Regions from separate parts of the Litchfieldia luteola genome, predicted to be linked through region 1. Evidence: riboswitches for the same ligand, from Rfam matches in the RefSeq annotation. Region 1 holds a riboswitch; the other holds the start of a gene.

Evidence for each region. Region 1 has a riboswitch for cyclic di-GMP ahead of J2Z26_RS15545 (DUF5667 domain-containing protein). Riboswitches for the same ligand answer to the same signal wherever they lie in the genome.
Region 2: it holds a riboswitch for cyclic di-GMP, as region 1 does, so the genes downstream of both, J2Z26_RS03700 (hypothetical protein) here and J2Z26_RS15545 (DUF5667 domain-containing protein) in region 1, are expected to answer to the same signal.

What each region holds. Positions count from the first base shown of each region.
Region 1 is NZ_JAGGKM010000005.1:197,150-205,080, forward strand. Features, by position in the region: gene kynU (kynureninase) at 1-318, shown strand, start outside; gene J2Z26_RS15540 (transglycosylase domain-containing protein) at 453-2,537, shown strand; cyclic di-GMP riboswitch class I at 2,696-2,780, shown strand; gene J2Z26_RS15545 (DUF5667 domain-containing protein) at 2,941-4,263, shown strand; gene J2Z26_RS15550 (pullulanase X25 domain-containing protein) at 4,519-7,931, shown strand, end outside.
Region 2 is NZ_JAGGKM010000001.1:713,457-721,387, reverse strand. Features, by position in the region: gene J2Z26_RS03720 (efflux RND transporter permease subunit) at 223-3,273, opposite strand; gene J2Z26_RS03715 (C40 family peptidase) at 3,486-4,256, opposite strand; gene J2Z26_RS03710 (hypothetical protein) at 4,340-4,714, opposite strand; gene J2Z26_RS03705 (DUF3817 domain-containing protein) at 4,838-5,131, opposite strand; gene J2Z26_RS03700 (hypothetical protein) at 5,254-5,571, opposite strand; cyclic di-GMP riboswitch class I at 5,602-5,683, opposite strand; gene J2Z26_RS03695 (GNAT family N-acetyltransferase) at 5,829-6,650, shown strand; partial or broken gene J2Z26_RS03690 (phosphotransferase-like protein) at 6,724-7,269, opposite strand; gene J2Z26_RS22370 (GyrI-like domain-containing protein) at 7,342-7,923, opposite strand.

The DNA.
Region 1 (7,931 bases):
TTGCATATGACAGAGTATATGATGTATTTAATAGAGGAAGAGCTATGTGAGTTTGGTTTTGAAATAGGGAACCCACGAGAGAATGACCGCCGTGGAGGGCATGTCTGCTTGGAACACCACGAAGCAGCACGCATCTGTAAAGCACTAAAAGATAACAACGTCATCCCAGATTTTCGAGCACCAAACGTCATTCGCCTCGCACCAATGGCGCTCTACAACACCTATGAAGAAATCTGGCAAACCATCACAATCCTCAAACACATCATGAAAACCGAACAATACAAAAACTACGAAAACACACGCAACGTCGTAGCTTAAAACTTTGGGTCCTGACCCCCAGCGCGTTAAAGCTTTAACGCACCGGGGGTCAGGCCCCGTTTGACATTTTGTGTTCGTATTTTGGCTTTTTTCCTATATAATAAGGTGAATATTTAACATGAAGAGGAGTTTTTATGGAGCGTTTACAGCCTTATTGGGAAAAGATCGTCCATTTTTGGAGAGAAAAGCATATTACGAAAATTTTCCTATTACTCTTATTGATTTTCATACTTTTATCGATGCTCTTTTTTGCTTTTATGGCGACCACGGCAAATGTACAGTCATTAAAGGAAGGGTTAAGACAATCGACAATTATTATAGATAAGAATGGTGAGGAAGCGACTTCTGTTGTAACGAACAGAACAAGTGGAGTTGTAGTTGAAGAATTACCCGACCATGTGAAAAATGCTGTTATAGCGATTGAAGATCACCGCTTTTTTGAACATAATGGTTTTGATCTTCTCGGTATTACCCGTGCCTTTTTTAAAAATTTGTTTGCTGGAAGAATCACCGGTGGAGGTAGTACAATTACACAGCAGTTAACGAAGAACGCCTTACTCTCGCCTGAAAAGACCTATAAACGTAAAATTGAGGAACTCTTTTTAGCGGTAGAAATTGAAAAACACTACGAAAAAGATGAAATCCTTCAAATGTACCTGAACCAAGTCTATTTTGGCAGTGGTGCTTGGGGAATTGAACAGGCGGCTAGTAAATACTTTAATAAAGATATTCAGAAGGTAACGATTAGTGAGGCTGCTACATTAGCGGGCTTGTTACAGGCACCTTCAGCTTATAATCCTTATAAAAATTACGATAGAGCGGTTAACAGGCGAAATGTTGTTTTAGCTAAAATGCATGAGTTAGGAATGATAACAGAAGCCGAATGGAACCATTCTAAAGAGGAAAAGCTTACCCTTATTGAAGGGAAGGGAAGCTTTATTGAAAGAAAGTATCCTTACTATGTGGATGCTGTGTTAGATGAAGCTATTTCTAAGTATGGTCTTACTCAAGAAGAGTTACTAACGAGAGGGTACAGAATCTACACACAACTCGACCCGAATATTCAATCCTCCTTGGAGAAAGTGTATGAAAACAAAAAACATTTTCCTAAAGGGAAAAAGAATACACTAGTGCAAAGCGGTGCGGTTTTACTGGATCCATCTACGGGTGGCGTTCTTGGATTAGTCGGTGGACGAGGAGAGTATGTGTTTCGTGGATTTAACAGAGCAACTCATATAAAAGCACAGCCAGGATCTACAATGAAACCACTAGTAGTTTATACACCTGCTCTAGAAAATGGCTATACTGTTACATCGGTATTGAAAGATGAACCTATGACCTTTGGGGACTATTCACCTCAAAATTCTTCGCGGAAATATAGTGGAGAAGTACAAATGTATCAGGCGTTGGAAAAGTCATTGAACGTTCCAACCGTTTGGTTATTAGATCAAATCGGGTTGGAAAAGGGTGTAGATGCTTTACAGCGGTTTGGTATTGGGATAGAGGATGAAGATAGATACCTTGGATTAGCACTAGGTGGGATGCACAAGGGGCTCTCTCCTTTACAATTAGCTGAAGCTTATTCAACATTTTCTAATGAAGGAAAAAGATATGAAGGACACCTGATTACTCGAATCGTTGGACCTACGGGGAATGTCATTGCTGAACATAAACCTAAGTCGACCAAGGTAACCTCTAAAACAGTTTCTAATGAAATTACTTCGATGTTGTTAAATGTGGTAGAAACAGGAACTGGAACCGGAACACAAATCAAAGGAGTTACACTTGCGGGAAAAACAGGCTCTACACAGCTTCCATATAATGATATTAAAGGTACAAAAGATCAATGGTTTGTAGGCTATACACCAAATCTAGTTGGAGCCGTATGGCTTGGTTACGACAAGACCGACAGAGAACACTATCTTCCAAATAGCACCTCAGAGGGAGTCGTTCCGCTCTTTAAGGCAAGCATGGAACAATCACTGCAACATGTGGAACCTACTGAATTCTCGGTTCTATCAGTGAATGACCGACTAGCGGGAAAAGAACAAAAAACAGTAGATCGAAAAAAGGAAATAATAGAAACAGTAGATAAAATCGAAGAAACACTAAAAGAAGAAGCACCAAAATGGAAAGAGAAAATTGACTCAATCATTCTTGATATAGCTGAAAAAAGTGAAAACCTACTAGAAAAACTTAAAAACATACGGGACGAATAATTGTGTCTTAAGGGGCCTGACCCCCAGTGCGTTAAAGCTTTAACGCGACGGGGGTCAGGCCCCGTTTTTTAAATACTTTTAATATAAAAATTAGTAACATTTGCTTATATATATTCGACAATATTTTCAGTAAACTGTAATCAAAGTATTTCGTCCCATTCAAATAAAGGCAAAATCGTTGAAAAGCGATGACGCAAAGCCACAGGCCTAAAGTAGTTTTACCATGGCGGCTGGGTTGCTAAGAATGAGGAGTAACGTGTACATCTGTTATTTCTTACTATTCTTGCAATCTATTAATTATTTTTTAATAGAATGTAAGAATTTTTTAAATTTAGCGACATAAACGAAAAACTGGGCTCGAATACCTTTAGTACAATTTATTACAAAATAGGAGGAATTCTACATGTTTTTCGACAAGAAGATTAGAAATGTATTGGCAACGAGTGCGATTGCTACAGCTTTAACATTCTCATTGGGGACAAGCAGTGCATTCGCAAGTGAAACAACTACAACGCCTGAAACGACAGAAGAACAAGCAGTGACTACTGAGACAACTGAGACAACAACGACTCAGATTTCTGAAACAACTGAAACTGAAGCATCTGCTCCAGAAGAAAATGAACCATCTGTAGAAGAAGTAAATTTATTACCAGGAGATTTTTTTTACTTTATTAAAACATTTACTGAAAAGCTTAAGCTAGCTTTTACATTTGATGATGCTGAAAAAGCAAAAGCAATAACAGAAATTATGGAAGAACGAATTAAAGAAGCAGAAGCTCTTTTAGCTGCTGGTGATGAGGAACTTGCAGAAGAAACCATTCAAAAGGCAATTGAGCAAATGGAGGTAGTGTTGGAATTAACACCAGATGCTGTGCCAACAGGGGAAACTACTGATGAAACATCTTCGGAAGATGCAGATACTGCAGATGATTCAGAGACAACAGAGGAAACAACTGTCGAAGAAGAGAATGCTGAAGTAACTGGTGAGGAAACAACGGAGGAAACTGTGGCTACTGAAGATAGCGCCGAAGCTTCAGTTGATCCATTAGCAGAATTAAGAGAGAAACTCTCACAAAATATTATTGCATTAACGGCTGCAATGGAAAAAATCCAAAATCCTCAAGCAAAAGCTGCACTTGCTAAAAATATAAAAAAGGCTGAGAAAAAGCTAGAGAAAAAGATTGCTAAATATCTTGAAGAGGAAGAAGAGTACCTGGAAGAATTAATAGATATAGAAGAAGAGTTAGCTGAGGGTGACTTAACTGAAGAAGAGGCTGAAGAGGAAAAAGCTGAATTATTAGAAGAGTATAGTGAAGAGCAAGAAGAAACGATTGCTGAGGCAACGAAGGAAGTAACAAAAGCGATTGAAAAAGCAGAAAAGAAAACAGAAAAGGCTCTCATAAAAGAAGCTAAGAAGACAGAAAAGGCAGACACTAAATCTAATAAAAAGTCGGAAAAAGATGAAGATGACCTAGAAAAGGATAATGAAAAGGCAGAAAAAGCACGTGAGAAGGCTCAAAAAGAAGCTGAAAAAGAACGTAAAAAAGAAGAAGAAGCACGTGAGAAAGCTGAAGAAGAAGCTAAAAAGGCACGTGAAAAGGCAGAAGAAGAGCGTGAAAAAGCTAAAGAGAAGGCTGAGAAAGCACGTGGAAATGCAGATAAAGGCAAGAAAAATAAAGGCAATGATGACGACGATGAAGACAACGACGAAGATGATGACAGATAATACAACTAAGAGTGCTAGGCAATTATGTCTAGCACTTTTTAAAAAGCTAAAATTCTACAAAGTTTAACATAATCTCTTAAAACCGAACAAAATTAAAGCGCCAGTAACAGTTTTTCTGTCGGACAAAATATGTTGAGTAATAAGCCTACTCTATGCGAGAATTTAGTTATATGGAAGCGATTGCACAAAAGGATTCCCCGCCTGGTTTGTGCAATCGGTTTCACGCAAATCATACTTAACAAGGAGGTAGGAAAAGTGAAAAGGAAAAACATGAAAGTACTTTCTTTACTTATGATTTTTTCATTAGTTATCCAGCTGTTTTCTGGTGCTTTTTACTTTGAAAAAATAAGTGCCGAAACACTAGAAGAGCGAACTGTCACTTTAGTAGGGAATCTTCAATCAGAACTAGTAAATGGTGATGATACTATAGATTGGGATCCTACGTTGGAAGCAACTAGAATGACCCATACGGGTAATGATTTTTACACATTCACAGGAACTCTTCCGGCGGGTACCTATGAATACAAGGTTGCCATTAATGGGAGCTGGGATGAAAGTTACGGAGACAATGGTAATAATATATCTATTAATCTAGCAGAAGAATCGGAAGTTACTTTTTACTATAATGATAAAACACATGCTGTAACTGACTCAGTTAAATATGAGGCAATTGCTGCAGATAAACAGCCAAGAGTTGTAGGAAGCTTACAAGATGAAGTAGGAGCAGGTTCTGAATGGAGTCCAGCTGAATCAAACTTATTTTTACTAGATGATAATTTTGATAACGTTTACATATTATCTGTAAATGTGCCAGCAGGGTCTTATGATTTTAAGGTTGTTCTGGGCTCTACTTGGGATGATGCGGCGTATCCAGGTCAAAATGCAAAATTAAGTTTTTCAAATGATGCACTTGTTACCTTTTCATTTAACAATGATACAAAAGAAGTGACATCCACAGCAGTAGAAGAAAGTGAAACTCCACCCCCTGGAGAAGAAATACCAGGGAGAAATGTTGTTTTAGTTGGTAGTCTACAAGATGAGCTTGGTCACAGTGTAGACTGGGATCCAGCTGCTTCTACAACAAAAATGAAACATGTCGGAAATGATCTTTATACTTTTACTGGCACATTACCGGCAGGTCAATATGCATATAAAATTGCAATTGGTGGTAGTTGGGATGAAAACTATGGTGCAGGAGGAAGAAGTGGCGGGGATATATCTCTAAATCTGGAACAAAGCACAGAGGTTACTTTCTACTATCATGATCAAACTCATGCCATTGCGAATTCAACTTTTTATACCCCCATTCCAAGAGATAAAACCCCGCGCATTGTAGGGGATATTCAACCAGATATTAATGCCGGAGATGACTGGAGTCCTGCCACCTCTACTGCATTTATGACAGACTATGATTTTAATAACACCTACGAATATAGAACTGTAGTGCCAAAAGGGAATCATGAATTTAAGGTTGTATTAGGAAATGACTGGGGAGAACAATATCCAGGGGAAAACTTTAAGTTAAATGTAGTGGAGGCAACAGAGGTCACCTTTACTTTTAATAATCTTACAAAAGAAGTGTTAACAGATTACAAACCAAGTGGTTCTGACGGAACAGTTGACCAAGGAATGTTATATCACAATACGTGGAATAATGCATACCGTCAACCATTTGGTGCAATTTCAGCCGGTGAAACGGTAACTTTACGATTGGCTGCGAAAAAGGATGATTTAACAAGAGCTACTCTGTATGTTAGAAACTATTTAACAGGCAACACCAAAATGGTGAATATGGAGTACGTGGGCTGGACAGATGTTCAAAGCCAAGGGAATTTAGAATTTTGGGAAGCAACCTTTACACCTGAAGATAAAGGTGTTCATGGTTATAAGTTTATCGCGGGAGATGGCATGGCAATAGCTGAATATGGTGAAGATACGCTTGAAGGTGAAGTTGGTAGTGCGGCTAATAGTAACGCTGGATTGTTCCAACTAACGGTCTATGACCCTAGCTATCAAACACCAGATTGGATGAAGGAAGCGGTTGTCTATCAAATCTTCCCGGATCGCTTTTTCAATGGAAATCCAAAAAATGATACAGCAAAAGAAAATGCACGTGGTGAAGAGCCAATTGAGCGACCAGATAGTTGGGATACCCTACCTGATAATCCTCGTATTGGTGAAAAGGACCCAGGCAACTATACTGGAGATGGCATCTGGAGTAATGATTTCTTCGGAGGAGACATTGCCGGAATCCATCAAAAATTAGATTATATACAATCACTTGGTGTAAATACTCTTTATTTAAATCCAGTTGCTAAAGCTGCATCAAATCATAAGTATGATGCGACCGATTTTAAAGAGGTTGATCCGATGTTCGGTTCACCCGAGGAGTTTAAGGCGTTTACAGATGAATTAGCAAGACGTGATATGCATTTAATTTTAGACGGGGTATTTAATCACGTTGCCGATGATTCAATTTACTTTGACCGTTATGGAAAATATGAAACGGTTGGAGCCTATGAATATTGGGCAAAAATTTATGATTTAATGAATGAAAAAGGATTGACGCAAAAGAAAGCCGAGCAGGAAGCCCATGTTTATTTTAAAAAGGATAAACAAAAATTCAGTCGTTATGGCTTCCATAACTGGTTTAATATCGAAAATGAAATCATTGATGAAGGTAAGCCAACTGAGCGTTATAAATACCAAGCTTGGTGGGGCTTTGATAGTTTGCCAGAAATTAAATCGATTCCAGGTGAAGCAGTAAACTATGATAGTGAGCTAAATAACAAGCAGTTCGCAAATTATATTTTTTATGAAAGAGATTCTGTTGCAAAAAGTTGGTTAACTAACGGTGGATCTGGTTGGCGTTTAGACGTAGCCAATGAGGTTGACATGGAGTTTTGGAGAGAGTTCCGTAAAGAGTTGAAAAACGGTAATTACAAGCGCGGAGCAACACTTAAGGATGGCGAACAGCCATTAATCCTTGGGGAAATCTGGGATGATGCTTCTAAATATTTCCTTGGAGATCAATATGATTCGGTCATGAACTATCGTTTTGAGCGTGCGATTTTAGGTTACTTAGAAAATGGAAATGCCGGGCAAGCTGAGAAACAGTTGAAGGCAGTTCAAGAGGATTACCCAGAGGAAGCATTTTACGCGTTAATGAATTTATTAGGTTCACATGACACGCCAAGAGCGGTGTATTTACTAGGCGGTGGAACTGATTCATTTGAGCGTGCGGAGTTTGACTCGAATTATAATCATGAGCTTGGTGTGCAGCGCCTTAAGTTAGCGTCGATTATCCAAATGGGCTATGCCGGTGCACCAACCATTTACTATGGTGATGAAGCAGGTGTAACAGGCTCGAAGGATCCAGATGATAGACGTACGTATCCATGGGGCAAAGAGGATCAGGATCTAATCTCTCATTATAAAAAAATTGGAGCAGTCCGTGAAGACAATGCGAGTCTCTTTGCATATGGTGAACTTCACCATGCATATGCGAAGGATGATGTGTTAGTGTATGTTCGAACAAATGATGAAAAGGCAGCGATTGTTGCGATAAATAGAGGTAGTGAGGACAGAACGATTGAGCTACAAGTAAAGGATTTAATTGCAAATGGTGTAAACTTTATTGATCAATTGGATTCAAAATATGAGGCTGT
Region 2 (7,931 bases), on a different contig from region 1:
TTTCTTTCTTTAACGATTGTCTCAAGAGCATTTAACCCCTTGCTTTTAGCGGTCATTTCGTTTCCTTTCTTTCCGATTGAAATAACGGTGCAAAATACAGTTGGAGCCAGTGTTTTAGTTGTTTCTATCTTTATGTTATCAATGGAAGATAAGTCGAATCGTAAAGATAATAAACAACCCTCCTCTCAAAATTGAAAGGAGGGTAAACATTCTTTGATACGTCTAACTTGCTTGTTCAGCTACCTCTTCAGTTGAAACCTTTTCTTTTTTACGACGACCTTTACCGATTTTCCCTAAAGAATCGAATAGACGATAAGATGCTGGGATTAGCACTAGTGTTATCAAGGTTGCAAACAGTAACCCAGAAATGATAACAGTTGCCATTGGTGCTTGATAGTTACCAGAAGTTCCTGAAGCTAGTGCTAAAGGTAACATTCCACCAACCGTTGTTAATGTTGTCATTAATATTGGACGAATACGATTTTCACCTGCTTCAACAAGCGCATCTGATACTGAATATCCTTCACGTCTAAGTTGATTTGTTCGGTCTATCAGTAGGATAGCATTGTTTAATACAATACCAATTAACATAATTACACCCATTCCTGACATAATACTTAACTCACGACCTGTGATAACTAACCCCAAAATGACACCGACAATTGTCATTGGAATAACAGACATAACAACAATTGGATGGATTAAGTGATTAAACTGAACAGCCATAACAAAGTATACTAAGAAAATCGCAAGGCCTAAAACTAATAACATCTCTTTCATTAATTCTTGCTGCGCCTCTAGGTCACCAGCAACTGATACTGTGTACCCCGACGGAGCATTGAAGTCTTCAATCAGTTTAGAAACCTCGCGATTGATTGCTCCTAGGTCTTTCCCTTCAATATCAGCTGAAATGGAAATAAATCGCTCTCCATCATTGTGTGTAATCTGATTCGGCGTATTTACACTTTTTAACTCAATGAATGTTGCTAATGACTTTTCACCACTAGGTGTTGGAACTTTTAAGTCTAATAGTTCTGTTTGCTTCTCAACTTTCTCATCCCATTTAACCATCATTGGTACATTTTCTTCATTAATCGTCATTTCACCTAAAGGCATTTGTAGAAAGCTTTGCTCAATAAATTGTTTAATTTGTGGCTGAGTTAGACCCGCTTTTTCAATTTCACTTGTTTTTAATTCAATCACTTGTTCAACTGACGTACGTTCGATTGAATTATTAACCGCTACGATTCCCTCAATATCACTTAATTCACTTATAAAATCATCAGCGATCGCTTGAAGTTCTTCAAAGCTATCACCAGAGATATTCACTTGAACTGGAGAACCTCCTCCAGCTGACATTGCAGCCTGTGCGTCTTTAAGTGGAAAATTCTCTTTTAACTCACGTAAAGAACGCATAATTTCCTCGTTCACTTCTTTTTGCTCTCGGGTAATCTCTTCGCCCTTCGTCATATTAATGATAGTGTAAAGCATTGTTCCCATATCCATAACATAGTTTGTTTCTACATCCTGAACCTGAGATAGCGTTTCATTCATCTCGGAGATTAATTCTTCTTTTTCTTCAGTTGATAATCCTGTTTCCACAGTAACCATAACCTCTGCATAGCGATTTAACATATCTGGCATTATCGTCATTGGAATTTTCGTAACGAGTGCAAGTGATCCAGCAAACATTAAGAAAAATAATCCAATAACTGCAAAGCTATAACGCTTTTTCTTAACAGCCCAAGAAACAATGCGACTATATGAACGTAACAATGGACCTGTTTTCTTTTCCTTCTTTTTCTTTCCAAGCTTTAAAAAGTTTTCTGACAAGGATGGGATTAGCGTAAATGATACAACTACTGAGCTAATTAATGTAATTGCTACTACAGCCGATAGCATAATCATGAAGGTTCCCATTTCTCCACCTAATAATCCTATTGGAAGAAAAACAACAATCGTAGTTAGCATAGAGGCAATAACTGCAGTTGCTACCTCTTTTGTCCCTTCAATCACTGCTGCAAATTTATCTAACCCTTGTTCTTTTTTACGATAGATCGACTCTAAAATTACAATGGCAGAGTCAACCATCATTCCTATACCTAACCCAAGTCCAATAAGGGTTAAAAGGTTAAAGCTGTAGTCGAAGATCCACATCGCAGAGAAAGTTAGTAAAACAGATGTTGGAATTGTCAGTCCTACTATAAATGTTGCTCTAATGTTTCGAAGGAATAACAATAAAATCACAACCGCAATAATACCACCAATAAGAATATTGCTTGTTACTCCATCAATAGATTCCTTGACATAATCTGCTTGTGCAACCATTTCTGTTAATTCAAAGCCAGTAATAACATCTTCATCTCTAATTTGTTGGATTTCAGCCCGAATCGCTTCTGCCATTTCAATTTGGGTATACTCAGAGCTACGCCCCACTTGGATAAAGATAAAATCCTTTGATCCATTTTTCCAAACAGAAGACGAGTTTTCTAAAGGAACAAGTGACACTTCCGCGACTTCCTCTAAGTTAATAAAACCTGTTTGTGTTGGGATTTTAATGTTTTTTACATCCTCGATAGTTTCTAGTTTCGTATTCCAGCGTAACGAAGGCGAGTCTTTATCTCCACTCAATTCACCTAAAGTTGCTTCACTGTTACCTTGTTGTATAGCACCGATTACATAGGTAATATCTAGACCTTTTTCAAGCATTTTCTCACGGCTAAATTCAATTGAAACTTCATTTTCAACTAAACCTGAAAGCAACACATCACGTACTTCCGGTAATGCTTCAAGCCTTGGTTCGATCACATCTTTCGCAAAAGCTGTCATCTCTTCCATACTGCCACCGGAGACATCCATAAAAAATTCGTAACTTTGACTTGTTCCAATTTGACCAGCAAATACATCTTTAACACTTGGTATACTTGCTGTTGTTGAATTAACAATAGATTCTACTTCTTTAAAAAGCTCTTCTCCACGCCCACGTTCAAACATGACTTGAATCGAGGTTCTGCCAATATTTGTTGTAGAGCTGACACCTTCAACCCCCTCAATTGACTGTATCTGACTTTCTAAAGGTGTAGTTATCGTTCGCTCTACCTCTATAGCAGCCATTTCACCTGCCCCGATTTCAACAAAAGCACCATCAAATTGTACCGATGGCAAAAGCTCTTTATCTAGTTTCAAAATTGAGTAGTATCCAAGAATAAGAACAAATACAACCATCAAGCCTACTAAAATTTTTCTCTTAACAATAAAGTTAAGCCAGTTCATAGTTTCCTCCTCTTGATAGTTTCTAAGACCTAAGTCTTATACACTACCAATATGTAATAAATTAACTTCCAAAGACCATTATAAACATTTTTTAGGAAAATACACCTATAAATTAGCATTTTATCCAATATTTACAAAGTGTTTACATTTTGAATTTACCGATAATTCGCAAACCACAAAAAAGACACCCTATTGGATGTCTAATACTTACCTTATGCATCAATATAGAAAACAAAGTCCGGATGTATATACATTACCTCAAAATCAGGATTATCTTTTAAATTAGTATATAAATCTTCTGGAGCAAACCATAAATGGTCATTCGGAAACTCATAATCTGCTCCATAATAATAACTTAACCAGATTAATTTCGAGCAGTAGATATAGTTCCATTCATCTTCTAAAGGTGTATTGAGAGTAAATAGAAAGATAGGCTTTGCAATCCCTTTTTCCTTGTTCTCATTAAAGGTTTCCAAGTAGTTTAATGCATACTTAGCTGCCTTTTCACCCATCTCTTTATTCTTCGGCCGGAAGTGTGCAAACAATTTATGATTATTAAAAAAGTTTTCTACAGGTACCTTTCGAATAATCGGGTTTGTAACCACGCCTTCTACGATACTACTCTCATCTACAACCATAGCAGAATGCCCCATATACCCATAAGGAAGACCATTTAAGTTATCACAGGCAACAAGAATATCGCCCGCTCGGAAATAGGTTTCACGTTCCGAAAAACGTAGATCTCCAATATCGTATGTTTCATAGATTCTCTTAATGTAACCATCAATCATCACATCTGCTTGAATAAGTAACTTATGATTAAAGTTATTTCTCGAGTTGATGATAATGGAATCAATAAACGACATATGTCCCATATGCTGATTGTCTAAAAAGATGGAGATATTCATCAGGTTAACCTGGTCATCTTTCTTATCTATCTTAATTTTCCGCTCATCCCTATACACATTAAAATACTGCTGCATTCTTTCCCCTCCCACAAAAGCTAAACTAGGATATCTAAACTGTGAGGGCGTGATTTATTTTTAACCGATTAAAATTGGACCGACTATTTGCCCAAACTAAAATCGAAATCAAAATCAGGATCAAAATTAAAGTATGCTTGAGTTGTAGGGTTTACTTGAAAATCACTCAATAACTTTGGATTAATCTGAGTTTGTGGATTGACCTCTAGGCTTGGGTTTACTTGTGTCCATGGGTTTACCTGTACATTTGGATTAACTTGCATACTTGGATTTACTTGTGTATACGGACTTACATTCACATAAGGGTTAATTTGTGTCGTTGGATTCATTTGCAATAATGGCTGTAACATTGAATCATATTGCATGATTTCATTATAGTTCTTGTAATATTTTGTGTAAGCTTCCTGCATTTGAGCTAAACAATTCTGCCTTTTTTTCATAAGTTGTTCATAATTCATAGTCAAATACCTCCTTTTATTATTCAGTTCATGCTATGAAAAAATAGATTAATAGGTAACACGTCCTGACAAGAATGGGCTTTATAAAAATAGAAAAACCTAGGTACACGTATCCTAGGTATGTTAAAAGTTATGTTTTTTTAGTTGTAAATCAAGAACAATGTTTCCAAATGGAATGAAGGCTACGATAAATGCACTAATAGCCCATTTTAATGACCAACGGATTTTATAGGTTGTATAGGCTATAACAATTACATATAGAGTAAATAGCCCACCGTGAATTGCGCCAACAACGCTGACGACTTGAGGCATGTCTAAAAAATACTTTAGTGGCATTGCAATAAATACAAGAAACAGAAGAGAACCACCTTCAAGAAATCCCATCGTTCTAAAGCGGCCTAGCGGTGTATGTAACATTTTTAAAAGATCCTCCTAGAATAATTCTATCCTCTAACTATATACTATTTTAATCTTTACCTCTATAACTATATTATTGAAAAAATCTCCAATAAAAAAGACCAACCTGTGAAGTTGATCATTTAACACTCTATATTTTGTTTAAGTAATTGATTTAATCTCTCTTCTGCTCTGTCTTTGTCCATATCTAATCCCATTAAAAAGTGTAACAATGGATCCTTTTTTGCAAATTGTCTCATAGAATAATACGCTTTTGGCTTACTATATTTAAATACGGTCATCACTTCAATGGTTGGCAATTGCCCCTCATCTACTTTTGTTCGTAAAAATTGTTTAATAAAATATGCGAAATCGTACGTTGAACTTGGGCGGTCCGGCATTCTATCTAATAACTGATAGAAATGTTGGATGGTTTCAATTAACTCGATATTCCTTTCCATAAGTCCCCCTACTTTGTATCCATGAACGAAATTGGCAGAAGGCAATCCTAGTTGTCCAACTTTAGACCCGTGACTTTGCCCTCATCTTTCAATAAGTTTGCCCTAGATTACTAAAATAGTACCATTTCCTTATCTTTCAATCAATCTATTTTAGGTAAAAAGTATAGTTTATTCTGAAAAATAGAACTGTATTTCTTATCCATTTCCATTTATTATAATAAAGGAATCTAATTTAATTTAAATGGGGGAATAACTTCATGCTAAAAGCTCAACAATTACACGATATTGAATCCCTTCAAAAGGTTTGCGAATCGCATGACAATCTTAAACTAAAATTAAATTGGGATATGCTACGTTCCAGAGGTAGTCAAGAGCCAGAAGACTTTTTCATGTATGAATCCTCTTTACTGGTAGGTTTCATTGGAATCTATGGATTCGGTGATAAGGTTGAGCTATGTGGAATGGTTCACCCCAATTTTAGAAACAACGGTATCTTTACTAAACTCTTTCAACAAGCCATTGAAGCTTGTAAAAATCAAGGTTTTGAGAGAATCCTACTGAATGCTCCAGCTGATTCAGTTTCAGCAAGCGAGTTTCTAAAGAAATTACCCTGTATTTATTCTATTTCTGAATATCAAATGAAATACAATCACACTCCATTAGAATGCAACAATGACATTGTTTTGAGGCAAGCTTCTTCTTTACAAGACAAAGTAGCTGCGATTGAGTTAGATATGAAGTGTTTTGATATGACTGAAGAAGCAGCAAAATCTTTTAATGAAAGAGTACTAGAAGAAGGTACATATTATATTATTGAAGTGGAAGGGAAAACGGTTGGTAAAATCCGCGTTTACCGTGAACACGGGGAAAGTTGGATTTATAGTTTCGCTGTTTATCCTGAATACCAAGGAAAAGGGATTGGACGTAAAGCATTGACCAACGTTGTATTAGATGAAGCAAAACATGTACAAGATATTTATTTAGAGGTTGAAATAAAAAACGAACATGCACTTGGGTTATATAAATCCTGTGGGTTTGAACAATTCCACACTCAGGATTATTATGTGTATAAAGGGTAAAAAACACCTGAACACGCTGACTTGTTCGTTGTCAGCGCGTTTGATTTCCCCTAAAATACTCTTTTATTACCTTTTACACCTTACAAAATGTCTTCCATCCATCTGAAAACAGTTCTTGATTCACAGCCTCAACGATACGAACCGCACATACCTCTAATTTTTCATTAAAAGTATTTACTTCAACATCATACATTTCTCCGTTCTGGTGTACAAAGTTCAACTGAATTTTCGCTTGTCCTACCGTTCGATCGCCACGTTCACGTTCACGACGCTCTAATTCTTCTAACGGGCATTGAACCCCAACAAACAGTACTGGATAATCTTGAAGGGTTTCAGTCGCACTTTTCAAGCTTACGTTGTCATGTAAAACATCATCTATTATTAGATTTACACCTTTATCTGAAAACATCTTAATCGTTTGATGATAAAAAACCTCAGTCGCAATGGGAATCAAACGTTCATTCTGTCGATCCTCCATTTTCTCGATGATATAATCAAAATCATCCAATGAGAAATGAAAGTAATTCGGTAAAAGCTTAATCAGTTCTTTACTTAAGCTCGTTTTACCAGAACTTGATACACCATTTAAATAGATAATCTTCCCTTTGTTCATCTTTTGTGTAGTCCCCTTATGTTTTTTGAATGATTATATCGTTTTTTTAAGTAGAACACTAGTTTTTAAAAAAACATATCAGTCCTCTACCTCAACCCTAACAATCGTCTGTAGCTTGGAGGGCTCATTACAAAAAGGCTGATTAATATAAATCTCTCGATGAGATCGATTCTTTACGACTAACCCATTCTCCTTACAAAAATTCAATACATCTTCAAGCGTTTCATATACATTGTTATATGAACCTACATGTAGTGCCTGAACACAACGGCCCTGATGGTTATTCTTCAAGTAAACAGGAACTCTGACACTCCTCTTTCTGAACTCAAGTTCCTGTATTGCTTCACTAAACATACCTTCAGTAATTAAATTTGGGACCTGCATCATTGCTGTCCACTCACCTATTTCACCAGTCCAAATCACTTCTAAAGGCATTAGCTTAAACTTGTAATCCATCCCAAGTTTTGTCATGTCCTTTAACCGATTAACGACACGAGAGATTGACCAGATCGTATCACCATCGTGCATTCGGTAAACATTTCTCTCTCCCTCTCCATGTGCAACGACAAATTGAAGCTCAGGAATATCTATAACCTCAATCATTCCTTGTTTTAAAGAATACACACTTTTATGTATTTTGCGAAAATCATTCACTCTCACCCTTATCA